Regions from separate parts of the Paenibacillus sp. FSL L8-0502 genome, predicted to be linked through region 4. Evidence: riboswitches for the same ligand, from Rfam matches in the RefSeq annotation. Region 4 holds a riboswitch; each other region holds the start of a gene.
What was found. Region 4 has a riboswitch for cyclic di-AMP ahead of NSQ57_RS00535 (C40 family peptidase). Riboswitches for the same ligand answer to the same signal wherever they lie in the genome.
Positions count from the first base shown of each region.

Region 1 (3,423 bases), 1.4 Mb from region 4:
ATAATTGATCTGGCAAAACTCGGAGATCTCCTCACTGGAACCTGGCTCTTGTTTGGCAAACTGGTTGCTGGGAAATCCCAAAATTTCGAGCCCCTGTTCATGATACTGGTCATATAGCTCTTGTAGCGCTTTGTATTGGGGGGTTAACCCACATTTGCTGGCAGTGTTCACGATAAGCAGAACGTTCCCTTCAAATGTGGATAACGGAATTTGTTTCCCTTGCAGGGTTTGCGCATCATATTCATAAACGGTCATAGCATCTCTCCTCATTCAATATTCAGCAATTAAATTTTAGACAATTTAAAGAAGGGTTGCAAGCCTGGAAAAGCTGTATAAAGCCTTCAGGCGCTGTAAAATCGTATTTTGCTCAAAACAGTAAATCGCACCGCAAATGGAGCGAATTAAGGTGTTTCTTCTTATAAAAGCGGGTTCAATCGGTGTTTAGCTGGTACATATAGCGTATTTTCTTCTCTTTTTACAAAAAAAGGCCAATAACGCTTTACCCTACGCCAATATTGACATGCTTGTCATTTTCAAAAAGGGATGAAAAACAGAGATTAAAGGAGATGTGAGAAGCATAGTTGCATTGTAAGCGTTATTATTAATCTTCTATGCTCTAAAGCCCGATTTATAACCCTGCAGTTGAGCTTTACAGTCTTCCATGCGCGGGTGTATGATTCAAGACGTAATTTCAAATTAACTTGAATGAAGCAACAACGAAATGTCTATAGCGCTGAATTTTGCAGTTGCAAAAACGGGGGAACCAATCGAGACTGTACGGCTTCGGAAGCCGTGTGTCTCATGGGGTGAATTTTCCGGTCAAGTGCCAGAAATAGGGCGACTCTCACGTCCGAATCCGACAGCTAACCTCGTAAGCGTACAGGGAGAGGCAACAAACCGCCGTGTGCAGCCATGGTTTATTTTATCATGGATATGTCAGAAGCCGGAGGAAAGCCTTTTTCCTTCGGCTTCTTTTTGTTGTCTTTTTATACCGGGAGAGGAGCTACTGATGGAAGGTCGGTTAATTATTGTCACTGCACCGAATGAAGCGGGCAGAAGTTTTGTGAAATTGCTTATTTTCAAAAAATTGGCGTTTGCAGTTCTCACGAATAGCGCCCAGGAGGAACGACAGCTCAAAAAAATGGGTGTGGAGCACATTGTCCGCATCAATACCATGCAAGCGGGAAAATGGAATTTTCCAAAAAAAGAAATTGGTAGTGTGTATTTGTTCGAGAACAGCTTGAATCTGACTTGCCGTTTCCTGCAAATATGTCGACCACTAACATCGGAATCGATCTATGTTATTACACACGGCTGTAATCCACAAGGAATTTATCGGGGATTGGGAGCGGACCATGTGATCTACACATTGAACGGAGAGGTGGGTTTTCTGCTGAACGGATAAGCACTTATGACATAGTTGTTTTATGATTTTATGATGGAATAAGAATGACGATCTGAGGATCGATACGGAGGGTATAAACATGATGGATATATACATGCTGCTCGTCATGGCTGTGAGTTATGGAGTGATACTGCTGTTTGTACGCTGGTGTGATGCGCAGACCTCTAAAGGAGGACGAAGAGGATGATCGTTATACTCGGGCTTACGGCTATTGTGTTTATGTATTTAATCTACGCACTCCTGAACCCTGAAAAGTTCTAGTCACTTGTAGGGATAGAGCGGGCGGGAACAACAGATCTGAGCATTAAAGCATCATTGGTAGCAGGTTTTCGCAAACGTGTGCACTTCATAGATGGTCTGAATCGGGTCTGTTGTTCCAAACGCAGGAGCATTTTGAAGGAGGAATAGAGGATGGAGCTGCTTCAAATTGGAATTGTGATCGTTATATTGCTGCTCTTGGTAAAGCCAATGGGGACATATATGTATCATGTATTCTCGAATGAACCGAATCGGACGGATCGGATTTTTGGCAGAACAGAAAAGCTGATTTATAAGGTAGTAGGCTTGAAGAAAGTGGAGAGCATGCGTTGGACTACGTATGTTATGAGTTTCATTGCTACGAACGCCGTGCTTGTGGCAATCAGCTACTTGCTGTTGCGTTTACAGGGAATGCTTCCCGGTAATCCGGCTGGAAACAGTAATATGGAAGCATCACTAGCTTTTAATACGGTAATCAGCTTTATGACGAATACGAATCTCCAACATTATAGCGGAGAAAGCGCGCTTACGTATCTGACACAGATGGCGTTCGTCACGATGATGATGTTCACTTCGGCTGCTTCCGGTTTTGCGGTTGCTGCGGCTTTTATGAGAGGATTGACGCGGCGCGGTGAAGGGATGGGCAATTTCTTTCAAGATTTTATTAAAGCCATTATAAGGATTTTCCTGCCGCTGGCCTTTGTGCTTACGCTGGTGCTGGTTGGATTGAAGGTACCGCAGACGCTGCAGCCTACGGCGGATCTTACGACGCTGAGCGGAACACAACAGCAAATTTCTATGGGACCTATTGCTTCTCTGGAGTCCATCAAGCATTTGGGGACGAACGGGGGCGGTTATGCGGGGGCTAACTCTGCGCATCCTTTTGAAAATCCAGGTCCTTGGACGAACGTGCTGGAAATTTTGGCAATGTGGGTAATGCCGGCTTCGTTGCCGTATACCTTTGGATTGTTTGCCCGTAATCGTAAGCAGGGCTGGATTATTTTTAGCTCCATGATGGTATTGTTTCTAATTTTTCTATCCATTACGTATGTGTCTGAGAAGACAGGTAATCCGTTAATCCAGACACTGGGTGTGGATGCTTCTCAGGGAAGCATGGAAGGGAAAGAGGTTCGTTTCGGTATTGGACAATCGGCTTTATTCACTGCGGTCACAACAGCGGCAACGACAGGTTCGGTCAATAATATGCATGATACACTAACCCCGCTAGGTGGCATGGCTGCTTTGGGAGAAATGATGCTAAACGTCATTTTTGGCGGCAAGGGTGTCGGGCTGATGAATATGCTGATGTATGCGATTCTGGGTGTGTTTATATGCGGACTGATGGTCGGGAGAACTCCGGAATTTATGGGAAGGAAAATTGAAGGCAAGGAAATGAAGCTGATCGCCATTGCCATTTTGGTACATCCGTTTCTCATTCTCGCCCCAACTGCGCTTGCGTTTATGAGTCATTGGGGATATGATGCGGTCACTAACCCTGGCTATCACGGGTTGACTCAGGTGCTCTATGAATATGCGTCATCTGCCGCAAATAATGGTTCGGGGTTTGAAGGTCTTTCAGATAACAACGTATTCTGGAATGTAACAACGGGGATGGTTATGTTCTTCGGGCGATATGTATCTATGATTGCATTGTTGGCTGTGGCGGCTTCGTTGAATGCCAAAGCGCCGACTCCGGTGACGACGGGGACACTGCGCACGGACAACAAGTTATTTGGAGCCATTCTGATCGGAGTCGTGCT
Region 1 covers NZ_CP151958.1:1,493,494-1,496,916, forward strand. Annotated here, with positions in the region: gene NSQ57_RS06700 (glutathione peroxidase) at 1-255, opposite strand, end outside; cyclic di-AMP (ydaO/yuaA leader) riboswitch at 722-894, shown strand; gene NSQ57_RS06705 (hypothetical protein) at 1,010-1,405, shown strand; gene kdpA (potassium-transporting ATPase subunit KdpA) at 1,817-3,423, shown strand, end outside.
Region 1: another riboswitch for cyclic di-AMP. It lies ahead of NSQ57_RS06705 (hypothetical protein); the one in region 4 lies ahead of NSQ57_RS00535 (C40 family peptidase).

Region 2 (3,423 bases), 110 kb from region 4:
TTGGATTTGTTCGACACTCATACTCACTTGGATGCGCCACAATTTGACGAAGATCGTGAAGAAGTTATAGCACGTGCTGTCGAATCAGGAGTAACGCGGATGATCAATATCGGATTTAATCGTGAGACCATTCCATCCACCATGAAATTGGCCGAGACGTATGATTTTATTTATGCGGCAGTTGGATGGCACCCGCAGGATGCGATTACAATGCAAGAGGGAGATTTAGAATGGATTGCATCGTTATGCAGTCATAAGAAGGTCGTAGCCATCGGAGAGATCGGTCTGGATTATTATTGGGATACATCACCGAAGGATGTTCAGCATCGGGTGTTTCGAAATCAAATTGGTCTGGCTCGTGAGCTCAAAATGCCCATTGTTATTCATAACCGGGATGCCCATGAAGATATTGTTAAGATTTTGCGTGAGGAAAAAGCGAGTGAGATTGGCGGAGTCATGCACTCCTTTTCTGGGAGCTGGGAGACAGCCCAAATGGTGCTGGATATGGGATTTCACCTTTCCTTCGGTGGTCCTATTACGTTTAAAAATGCCAAGCAGCCAAAAGAGGTGCTGGCACAGGTGCCACTGGACCGTCTGCTCATTGAAACGGACGCGCCCTACCTGACGCCGCATCCGTTTCGCGGGAAGCGAAATGAGTCTGCGCATGTGAGACTGGTAGCAGAGGCTGCAGCCCAAATTAAGGGGATTACAGTGGAGGAATTAGTGTCAATAACGACCCAAAATGCCTTGGAACGATTTGACATTCAATAAAAAAGCGAAGAAATCGATCAAAATAAAGAGATAGACGAAGCTAATCATGAATTTGTTGCAGGAAACTCGAGAATATTACAATATTTTAACCGAATATTTTGAAAAATGTACTTGAAACCTGCTTTACAACATGCATAGAAACAGGATATCATCTTTTCAGTGAATTGTTGTTTGAATGTAAACATCAACAAGTCATTTCATGAACCAGTCTCGCTGAGTCCCTTTTACAGGGAACGGGGGAACCGATATGGCTTACAGTACGTCCGGCGTATGTGCAAGAAGGGAACGTCCCTTCCGCCAGCCGGCTCGACCTAATTTCTTTTCCCGGATGGGATTGAACAGGTGGAGGAGCCGTATTTCGATTTCTTTCTGGGTCTTCGGGGTGAATGTGAAGGCGACCGCCATGAGCGGTTGACCCAAGCTAGGGCGACTCTCTACGTCCGAACCCGACAGCTAACCCCGTAAGCGTAACAAGAGAGAAGCCATCTCGTGCATGAGTTTTCCCGCATATTCACACATGCCGGAAGCCACGAAAGAGCTCTCTAGTCTCTTTCTTTGGCTTTTTTTGTTGTGAATAAAAGAAAATCTGTCATCATACTGTGGTTAAACAGGGGAGGACAGCATGCCGCGAAGACGGGTACATGGTGCAGGACAGTCGCAGTTTGGGCTTGTCTTGTAGAAAATCTGTTATAGTCACGTCAAATCTCAACTATGTCTTACTCCAGACGGCGGGCTATGTAAGGAGGACGGAGGAAATGGGCATTTTCCAAAAAGAGGAGACCCATGAGTCACGCTCATCCAGCATGTCTTACGTATTGCGTTGGAAGCAAGAGAATGTGCGCCAGGCTGCTTTGGTTGCTATTTTTCTAATCGCGCTAACGATTATGATTTCAATTCTGATGTACACGCAATCTAAAAAACAAGTCTTTTTTGTCATTGATGGCAAGGCATCTGCGGTAGAAACCCGGGAATCCAAGCTTCAAGATTTGCTGAGCGAGCATTCCATTTCACTTCAGCCGCATGATACAATTTCTATGCCGCTAAATGGAGCAGTACAGGATGGGGACCGCGTAGTCATTAAACGTGCCAATCAAGTTAAAGTATCTTCAGGCAATGAGACGAAAAAGCTGTACACAACAGAAAATACAGTAGAAGGTGCCATTCGTACCTCGGGCTATAAATTATCGTCAACGGATAAAGTTTATCCTGCGTTGGATGCCTCTGTTTCGTCTAACATGGACATAAAAATCGTCCGTGTGAAGAAACAGCAGGTCGAACAGAAAAAACAGGTGCCTTATCAGGTCATCAAAACGGCCGATCCGAGTCTTTATAAAGGCGATAATCGGGTCATTCAAAGCGGCAAATCGGGTGTGGTAGTCCAGCACGTTCAAAAGGTATATCATGATGGAAAGTTGGTATCCAAACAGCTGGTTAACAAGGAAGTTGCACAGAACCGTGTGGATAAGGTTATTGCGGTAGGAACGAAGAAAAAGCCGGTCGTTCTTGCTGCTTCCGTCGGTCCCAATGATGCGGTTAAGACAACAACGGTTAGTTCGGGCAGTGCTGTCCGTAAAGCAGGCGTCAATTTTAAATATAGCAAAGTTTTACAAAATGTCTCCATGACGGCGTATTCCTCACAGGAGCCAGGTATCGGTACACGTACTGCATCCGGCACGCGCGTGACGGAAGGCCGCACCATCGCTGTCGATCCGAGTATAATTCCAATCGGCTGGTGGGTGTATATCGAAGGGGTGGGCTTCCGCCGTGCGGAGGATACCGGTGGCGCGATTAAAGGCCACAAAATCGATGTGTATTATGAGAGTTTGAGCCGAGCCAACCAATTTGGTCGTAAGCACGGTAAAACCGTATATGTTATCGGACCGGTAAAGCCTGAAATCAACTAAAACAGGTTGTGTATGTTGAGGGCAATGCGATAGTATTAACAACATAGTTATGCCATGCTAAGAAGAGGATATCCTCTTCTTATTTTGTTTTCAAAAGCAGGGAAAGATAAATATAGCTTGCTGTGTAGCAGTGGAGGGAAATGCAAATGATCAAGGAAGTGATCGTGGTAGAGGGCCGGGATGATACGGTGGCCATTCGCCGCGCTGTTGAAGCGGATACAATAGAAACTGGCGGCTCAGCCATTAATAAAATGACGCTGCGTAAAATTGCATTGGCGCAGGAGCGGCGGGGGGTCATCATTTTAACCGATCCCGATCATGCAGGGGAGCGCATCCGTAAGATTATCGCTTCCAAGGTACCCGGCTGCAAGCAGGCCTTTATACCCGAGGCAGAAGCGACGCGCAAAGGAGATATTGGTGTGGAGAATGCCTCACCGGAAGCGATCAGACACGCTCTCGCACGGGTTCATACGACAGTAGAAGGCGCCGACCCGCTGATTGAGTGGGCGGACCTGATTGATGCTGGACTTATCACCCACCCCAATGCTGCTGCACGCCGTATGGCCTTAGGGAATGTGCTGGGTATTGGTTATTGTAACGGAAAGCAGCTACATAAACGGCTCTCTGTATTTCAGATCAGCCGCGAGGAATTTGCCGGAGCGCTGGCACAAATTGAAAGTGAAGGATTGTGATATTCGTATGACAGGGATTCAAGATATAGCAACACCGCGGCGTACGAAGGAAATTA
Region 2 covers NZ_CP151958.1:28,997-32,419, forward strand. Annotated here, with positions in the region: gene NSQ57_RS00135 (TatD family hydrolase) at 1-771, shown strand; cyclic di-AMP (ydaO/yuaA leader) riboswitch at 973-1,255, shown strand; gene NSQ57_RS00140 (3D domain-containing protein) at 1,527-2,675, shown strand; gene rnmV (ribonuclease M5) at 2,822-3,367, shown strand; gene rsmA (16S rRNA (adenine(1518)-N(6)/adenine(1519)-N(6))-dimethyltransferase RsmA) at 3,375-3,423, shown strand, end outside.
Region 2: another riboswitch for cyclic di-AMP. It lies ahead of NSQ57_RS00140 (3D domain-containing protein); the one in region 4 lies ahead of NSQ57_RS00535 (C40 family peptidase).

Region 3 (3,423 bases), 1.4 Mb from region 4:
ATCATTCGAGCCGATGATGACCATAATATCGTCGGCTTTTAATCGATCCATAGCCGTCGGTGCGATCAGGATACCATTCGCCGTATGAAGCGCCACGACGCTACAACCAAAGCGGGTACGGGCATTTAGCTCTGCTAGCGTTTTGCCATTCAGACATGCAGGTACATTGAGTTCCACAATACTATATTCCTTAGACAACTCCAAATAATCGAGCAAATTAGGCGTGACTAGCTGGTGAGCCACCCGGATACCCATATCCCGTTCTGGATAAATAATCCGGTCCACACCGAGCTTTTCTAACGCACGCCCGTGCAGCACAGATATGGCTTTGGCTACGACTTTTTTCACACCCAGCTCCTTCAGCAAAATGGCGGTGAGGATGCTTACCTGAATGTCATCACCAATAGCAACAATGCCACAATCGAAATTACGGATGCCCAGTGATCGCAACGAGTCTTCATCGGTAGCGTCCGCCACGACAGTATGTGTCAACATCTCACTCATACTGTCCACAACATCCTCATTCCGGTCAATGCCTAGCACCTCGCACCCCATATCCACCAATTGCAAAGCCAGGCTTGAGCCAAACCGCCCCAAGCCAATAACTACAAACTGCTGCGTCTTCATATCTACTCGAAAACTCCCTTATCCTATAATCATTTTACCTTCCGGATGACGATATAATTCTTTACCCTTTTTCGGCCCCAGTGCATAAGCTAGCGTGAGTGGCCCCAGTCTACCTGCAAACATCGTCAGGGTAATCACCAGCTTGCCTATGACTGTCAAATCAGGTGTAAGCCCCATCGACAGCCCCACCGTACCAAACGCAGATACCGTCTCGAACAAGATCATCAGAAAATGATGATCTTCGGTTGCCGACAAAATCATCGTCACCCCGATCACGAACAGCAACCCCAGCAGTGTAATGGTCAAAGCCTTGTAAATTCGTCCCTGCGCAAGTCGGTACTTGAACAGTACAATATCTTCCCGCCCCCGCAGCATCGAAATCACCGCTCCAATGAGCAGGGCGAATGTTGTGGTCTTAATCCCGCCTCCAGTAGAGCCAGGAGAAGCCCCGATAAACATGAGTATGATGATAAAAAACTGCGTAGCCTGCCGCAAGCCTGCAATGTCCAAGGTATTGGCACCTGCGGTACGGGGAGTAACGGACTGGAATAAAGATCCCAATAGCTTACCACCCCAATCAAGCGAGCCGAGAGTCTTCGGATTCGTAAACTCAAATACAAAAATCACGAGCGTGCCGACTACAATCATAGCGCCCGTCATGCTGAGTACCACCTTGGTATGCAAGGACAGTCTCTTGCGCTTGCGATATTCTGCCAGGTCTGACATCACTACAAAACCAATGCCGCCTAAAATAATCAAAAACATGGCTGTAAAATTAACAATCGGATCATATACATAACCTGTCAAGCTGCGAAATTCACCGAATAAATCAAAACCAGCATTGTTAAACATGGAGATGGCATGCCAGATTCCAAAATAAATCGCCCTGCCTACGGGCATATCAAAGGACCAGCGAACCGAGAATATCGTAGCGCATACGCCTTCAATAACCAGTGAGTACAGTAATACCTTACGGATTAACCCGACAATTCCCTCTACAGAAGTCTGATTCATCGCTTCCTGCAAAATGAGACGCTCCCGCAGGGAAATCCGACGCTTGAACACCAGTGCAATCAAGGTAGCCATGGTCATAAAGCCTAGGCCGCCGATCTGAATGAGCGCCACGATAACAACTTGACCAAAGGTTGTAAAAAAGGTCCCCGTATCCTTTACGACAAGCCCTGTAACACAGGTCGCGGAAGCGGCAGTAAACAAAGCGTCTATAAACGCAAGTGGCTTTCCTGTTGTATTGGAGATCGGCAGCATTAACAATAAACTACCTATTAGAATGATAATGGCAAAGCCCGCAACGAATATCTGCGGTGGAGAAAGCCGGAGCCAGCTTGCATTGGGATTCATCTATTCATCACTTCTCTCCTAATCCTTAAAACTATAAAAACAGTGATTTAATACGGTGTAAGCTCGCTACGCGTTCCATTTGATCTTCCGATCGTCGTTGCCCCTGAATTTTTTGATTTTTCCAAACCTTAGTTAACTATAATTAGCATTCCCTGAATACAGGAAGAATGCATGTCAAGCACTACTCGGCCCCCTATGCTATTGGCGGGCAGTAGCGAAGGGGGCAGAATTGTTCTGAAGAAGCGAAGCGTTTGCCTTTATCTCCGGATTTTAACCATTAAAGGGGATATACAATCAAAAAATCCGGGGATAACAGCAATCGGAAGAATAATCTGCACCCGCAGCGGTCTATCTAACCAATCCAAACACTTTTATACGCACAAAAAAAGACACCGGAAAACCGAGTGCCTGACTTGGTTCCTGCTCATAGCCTACGAGGTTAGCTGACGGATTCGGGCAGCACAGTATGCCCTATTTACACTTCCGATCCACCAGTGATCGGCTGTAAAATTCACCCCAGTAACATGGTTCCCCCGTTTTCCCATAGAAATTCGGCTCAACTGTATATCATTACCTATGTATTTTATAGGCATTGCCTCAAGATTATAATCCTTCTATATCCAGATCACAAAACCGATTTCGTCGAAAAAACGTGAAATTGGCTTTATTTTGCGAATGGGCATCGTTTAATCGCAGCTTATCTTATTTTATTGGAACTTTAAAGTGCTTTCACTCTATTTTCATGAATATCGCTGGTCTGTTGGCGGGAACCTGTGCAGTATGATATCTTTAATGGATGTTCTTATTTACAGATTAAGGAGGAAACTTATGAATCCTATCGGGAAACCGGTCGTGCTCACGGCCAACTTCAAAAAATTAGGCTTGCTGGGCGGGATTGGCCTGATTTGCTTTTTTATCTTTCAATTGCTTATTCCCTCGCTTAGCAATCCAAGTCCAGAATCAGTAATGAATGCAAAGGTCATCAGCAAACAAGAAGCGGTTATACACGCATTGGACTTCGCCCGCTCCGAGCTGGGATATACTGAATCACAGCCAGAGAAGCCTCTGGTGACCTATCAGGCCGAAACAGATTTGTACGGTTATTTATCTAGAGAAAAACTGCTTCAACAGTACGACCGTACATGGAAGAAAAATTACCCTTACGAAACCTTTCGGGTCGATCTGCCTGAATCCTCAGCGAAGAGCAAGCTGCAAATTCATGTAGATTTATCCACTGGGAAGGTCGTTAGTTTTAAACGGATCACCTCCAGCACCAATTACACGCAGGCTGATATTTCTACGGATGAACAAGCACGTAACAGGCTTGTACGTGTGGCTGAGGACGGCATGACGCTTGAAGCCAAGGAGCAGGCGGCCGCTGTATGGGTGAAGCGCTTTGGCTTTAAGCCGGCGGATTTAAAGCTCGCGACCACTGAA
Region 3 covers NZ_CP151958.1:4,540,855-4,544,277, forward strand. Annotated here, with positions in the region: gene NSQ57_RS19810 (TrkA family potassium uptake protein) at 1-627, opposite strand, end outside; gene NSQ57_RS19815 (TrkH family potassium uptake protein) at 646-1,986, opposite strand; cyclic di-AMP (ydaO/yuaA leader) riboswitch at 2,400-2,553, opposite strand; gene NSQ57_RS19820 (type II CAAX endopeptidase family protein) at 2,815-3,423, shown strand, end outside.
Region 3: another riboswitch for cyclic di-AMP. It lies ahead of NSQ57_RS19815 (TrkH family potassium uptake protein); the one in region 4 lies ahead of NSQ57_RS00535 (C40 family peptidase).

Region 4 (3,423 bases):
CAGGATTTTCAACGTATCGTGGAGAGAGTCACCGGACGCTCATGGAGCCACTATTTTGAACAGTATGTATATGACGGCCAGATGGCGGACTTTTCAGTGGATCACATCACAAACCACAAGCTGGAGAATGGATATGAAGCAGTCGTGACGGTCAGCAAAAAAGGGGCGGATTATCCCAAGATCCCTGTCCAATTTACCTTCAAGGATGGAACCACGAAATTCAAGGCTTGGGACGGTGCGGGCAAAAGCACAACTTTTCGGATCAAAAGTACTTCTCCCGTTTCCTATGTAACCCTTGATCCCCTATATACCATTGCACTGGAGAACAAGCATATTAACAATACCCTAAAAGCCGAATTGGACGAAAAGCAACAAACCCGTTGGAGTATAAGTGTAACCAAGCTGTTGGAGACACTGCTTGGAAGTCTGTCATGGTGAGGTGTCTATAGATGCGGACTGTTATAAAAGAGGGCTGGGCGCTGGTGCGCATACGATTTTATATCGTTATCATTTTGTTTCTGTATCGATTACTGTGGGGGGTGTTTCTCTATCGGCTGGTACAATCTGCCGTTATCCCGCTACTGCTCCGTTATCCTGATCAGGGTCAAAACGAGCTGGGACAGACCTTGTTTTGGATGGAGAGCCAGATTGCTCTGATGGACAGCCGGGAAGTACATGTGTATTTGTGGATACTACTAGGGGCGACTGTACTACGCATACTGATCACTCCCTTCATTAGAGCCGGAATATATCAAAGCCTGCATACCGATGCGACTGAGCCGCAAAGCCTGTCCTTTTTCAAAGGTATGAAACGCCATGGCATGTCGTCGCTGTTGTATTACATCATCGAGTTGGGACTGCTGCTGATTCCCGCCTTTTGGGTAGTACCGAGACTCTACCCTATTGTAGCAGGTACGCTTCAATCTCCCTCTTACCTGCTGCACTTGTTGCCCTATGCCATGGGATGGATGGCATACGGATGGTTCATTCGGCAGTGCATCCTGTATATGCAACTAGGCACTGTCGGTGGTCACGCCATACTATCGTCCCTGCTCGCCTTCTTTCGCCAGCTTCTCCCAGCTGTCGGTATATCCCTTTTGCTCGGTGCTTGTGTGCTGCTGGTCTTCGGTCTATTTGGCACCGTGGCGATGATTTGGACTGGCATGCTCGCGCTCATTCTCCAACAATCGTATCATTTTGTTACTAGTCTGGTCAGGCTGTGGCATATCAGTTCGCAGTACAGACTATGGCATACCGATATCTCCAGTAGAAGCTAAGCCCTTCCTTTATGTTAATCACTTCATTTCCGTCTGTCGAAAAAACTTTATGCATAACCGCGCAAACGGCACATAACTGAATACTGTTAACAAGATCTGTTCCTGGGACATTAGGAGCAGATTTTTTTTGTAACTTTTTGCAATGAAACATTTGCCAAAGCCAGCCGACTTTGTTACAATAATCGCAGTGAACTGATAGTAACAACTTTGTAATCTTTATTGTAACCTTTATCTCAAAAATATCGTTATTGTGAATACTGCTCTCCAAGGTGCACATCTTAAGTAAAGCCTAATTCCTGGCACCTAGGAAGCGGGGGAACCAGTTTGGGTGAATTGATCTCGCAACAGAGTGGTCATAGGGGAACCTTCTACCGAATCCTTAAGCTAACCTCGCAGGCATTGGAAGGGGTATATTTTTTTTGAAGAAGAAGCTAACGATCGCAGCTATGAGTCTTGCCATTGCCTTTACATCTTTTACATTCGGTGGCGGCAGTGCATTTGCAGACTCCAAGATGGACCAGGTCATCCAAGATGCCAAAGGAACGAACTACAGAAGCGGAGGCACTACACTCGAGGGATTCGATTGCTCCGGCTTCACAATGTATGTATTCAACAAACTGGGAATTAAACTTCCGCATCAATCTGGATCACAATTCAAAATGGGATCTTCTGTATCCCGCGATGAAATGAGGCCTGGGGACCTGGTGTTCTTCAACACCACAGGAAGAGGCATTTCCCATGTAGGTATCTTCGTAGGTGAAGGGAAATTTGCCCACTCCTCGACTTCACGTGGTGTAGTAGTTAGCTCACTGAACGAAAATTATTACGCTAACCGCTATGTCGGTGCAAAAAGAATTATGAGCACAGACGCTTACCATTCTGTAGCTTCAGATATTCCTGATGACGATAACGTAGAATAACTAACGCACAGCAAGCTAACCCTAGCCGCAATTTGATTCTGGCCGGAATCGAATTGCGGTTTTTTATGTCCACAACATCAGCAATGATTATCTTTACTGACGAACTGACACCTCAAAAGGTTTCAATTTTAGCGAACATCGTCGGTTTTACCGTCACCGCTGGGGGAGCATATGAGCAGTAATTCCTTCTTATTGAATGTATACCCGACTTAGGTATGAAATAAACACGCTTGCCATTCCCCTGCAACTTGTCTACAATCTGTTGTTAATGATTGAAGTACCTGTGTAAAAGGAGGATGGAACACATGCCGGCCTCAATATCCAACTATCGGATCGTACCGATGGACGAGCATCAAGCGGCTGCAATCTGTGAGTGGCGCTATGATCCACCTTATAACATATACGGTTGGCTCCCCTGGGAACAAATGAAGGCGCTTGAAGTCGAATTTGGGAGTCCCACGCTTCGCCAAGAGCAATATGTTGCCGTACTGGATGAAGAGAACAAGCTGACAGGATTTGCTCAATATTTTCCTATGATCGGTGTGACCCGGCTAGGTCTTGGAATGCACCCTGACAGATGCGGACATGGCAAAGGATCAGATTTTGTCCGTGCCATTGCAGAGGAAGCCCAACGACGCAACCCGAAGAATGAAATTGATCTAGAGGTGCTCACTTGGAATGGGCGCGCTATTCGGGCCTACAAGGCGGCTGGATTTGAGCTTACAGATACCTATGAACGCCAGACTCCCGATGGCAAAAAACCGTTTTATTGTATGGTATATCGTCCAGACCACCCAACCCAGGTTCTATGATAAAAGCGCCTTCGGCATACAACCACGATGTTGTATAGCGAAGGCGCTTTTATCATCATACGACAGATCATTACAAGCTCAATGACTGCTACGCATTTTTTCAAAAGCTTCATTATATTGTTGGGCTTCCTTAATATCCACGGCCATAATACCGCCATCGTCCCAAGAGGTCAAACGCAGAGTCACGGTCTTGTAATCAATCGTAATAAATGGATGATGATTGAATGCTTCAGATATAGCGGCAACTTCATCCACGAATGCAATCCCTTTCATAAAACTGGAAAAATTATATTTCCGAACGATCCAACGTCCTTCCTCCAGCTCCCAGCCCTCCAGTTTCTCCAGATGTGCTTCAATCTCTTCTTGTGTAAAAGGCATGTTACGAACTCCTCCCCGTTTATACGGAAGCCTTTC
Region 4 covers NZ_CP151958.1:134,261-137,683, reverse strand. Annotated here, with positions in the region: gene NSQ57_RS00545 (M1 family metallopeptidase) at 1-438, shown strand, start outside; gene NSQ57_RS00540 (hypothetical protein) at 450-1,277, shown strand; cyclic di-AMP (ydaO/yuaA leader) riboswitch at 1,554-1,691, shown strand; gene NSQ57_RS00535 (C40 family peptidase) at 1,697-2,197, shown strand; gene NSQ57_RS00530 (GNAT family N-acetyltransferase) at 2,503-3,009, shown strand; gene NSQ57_RS00525 (4a-hydroxytetrahydrobiopterin dehydratase) at 3,088-3,387, opposite strand.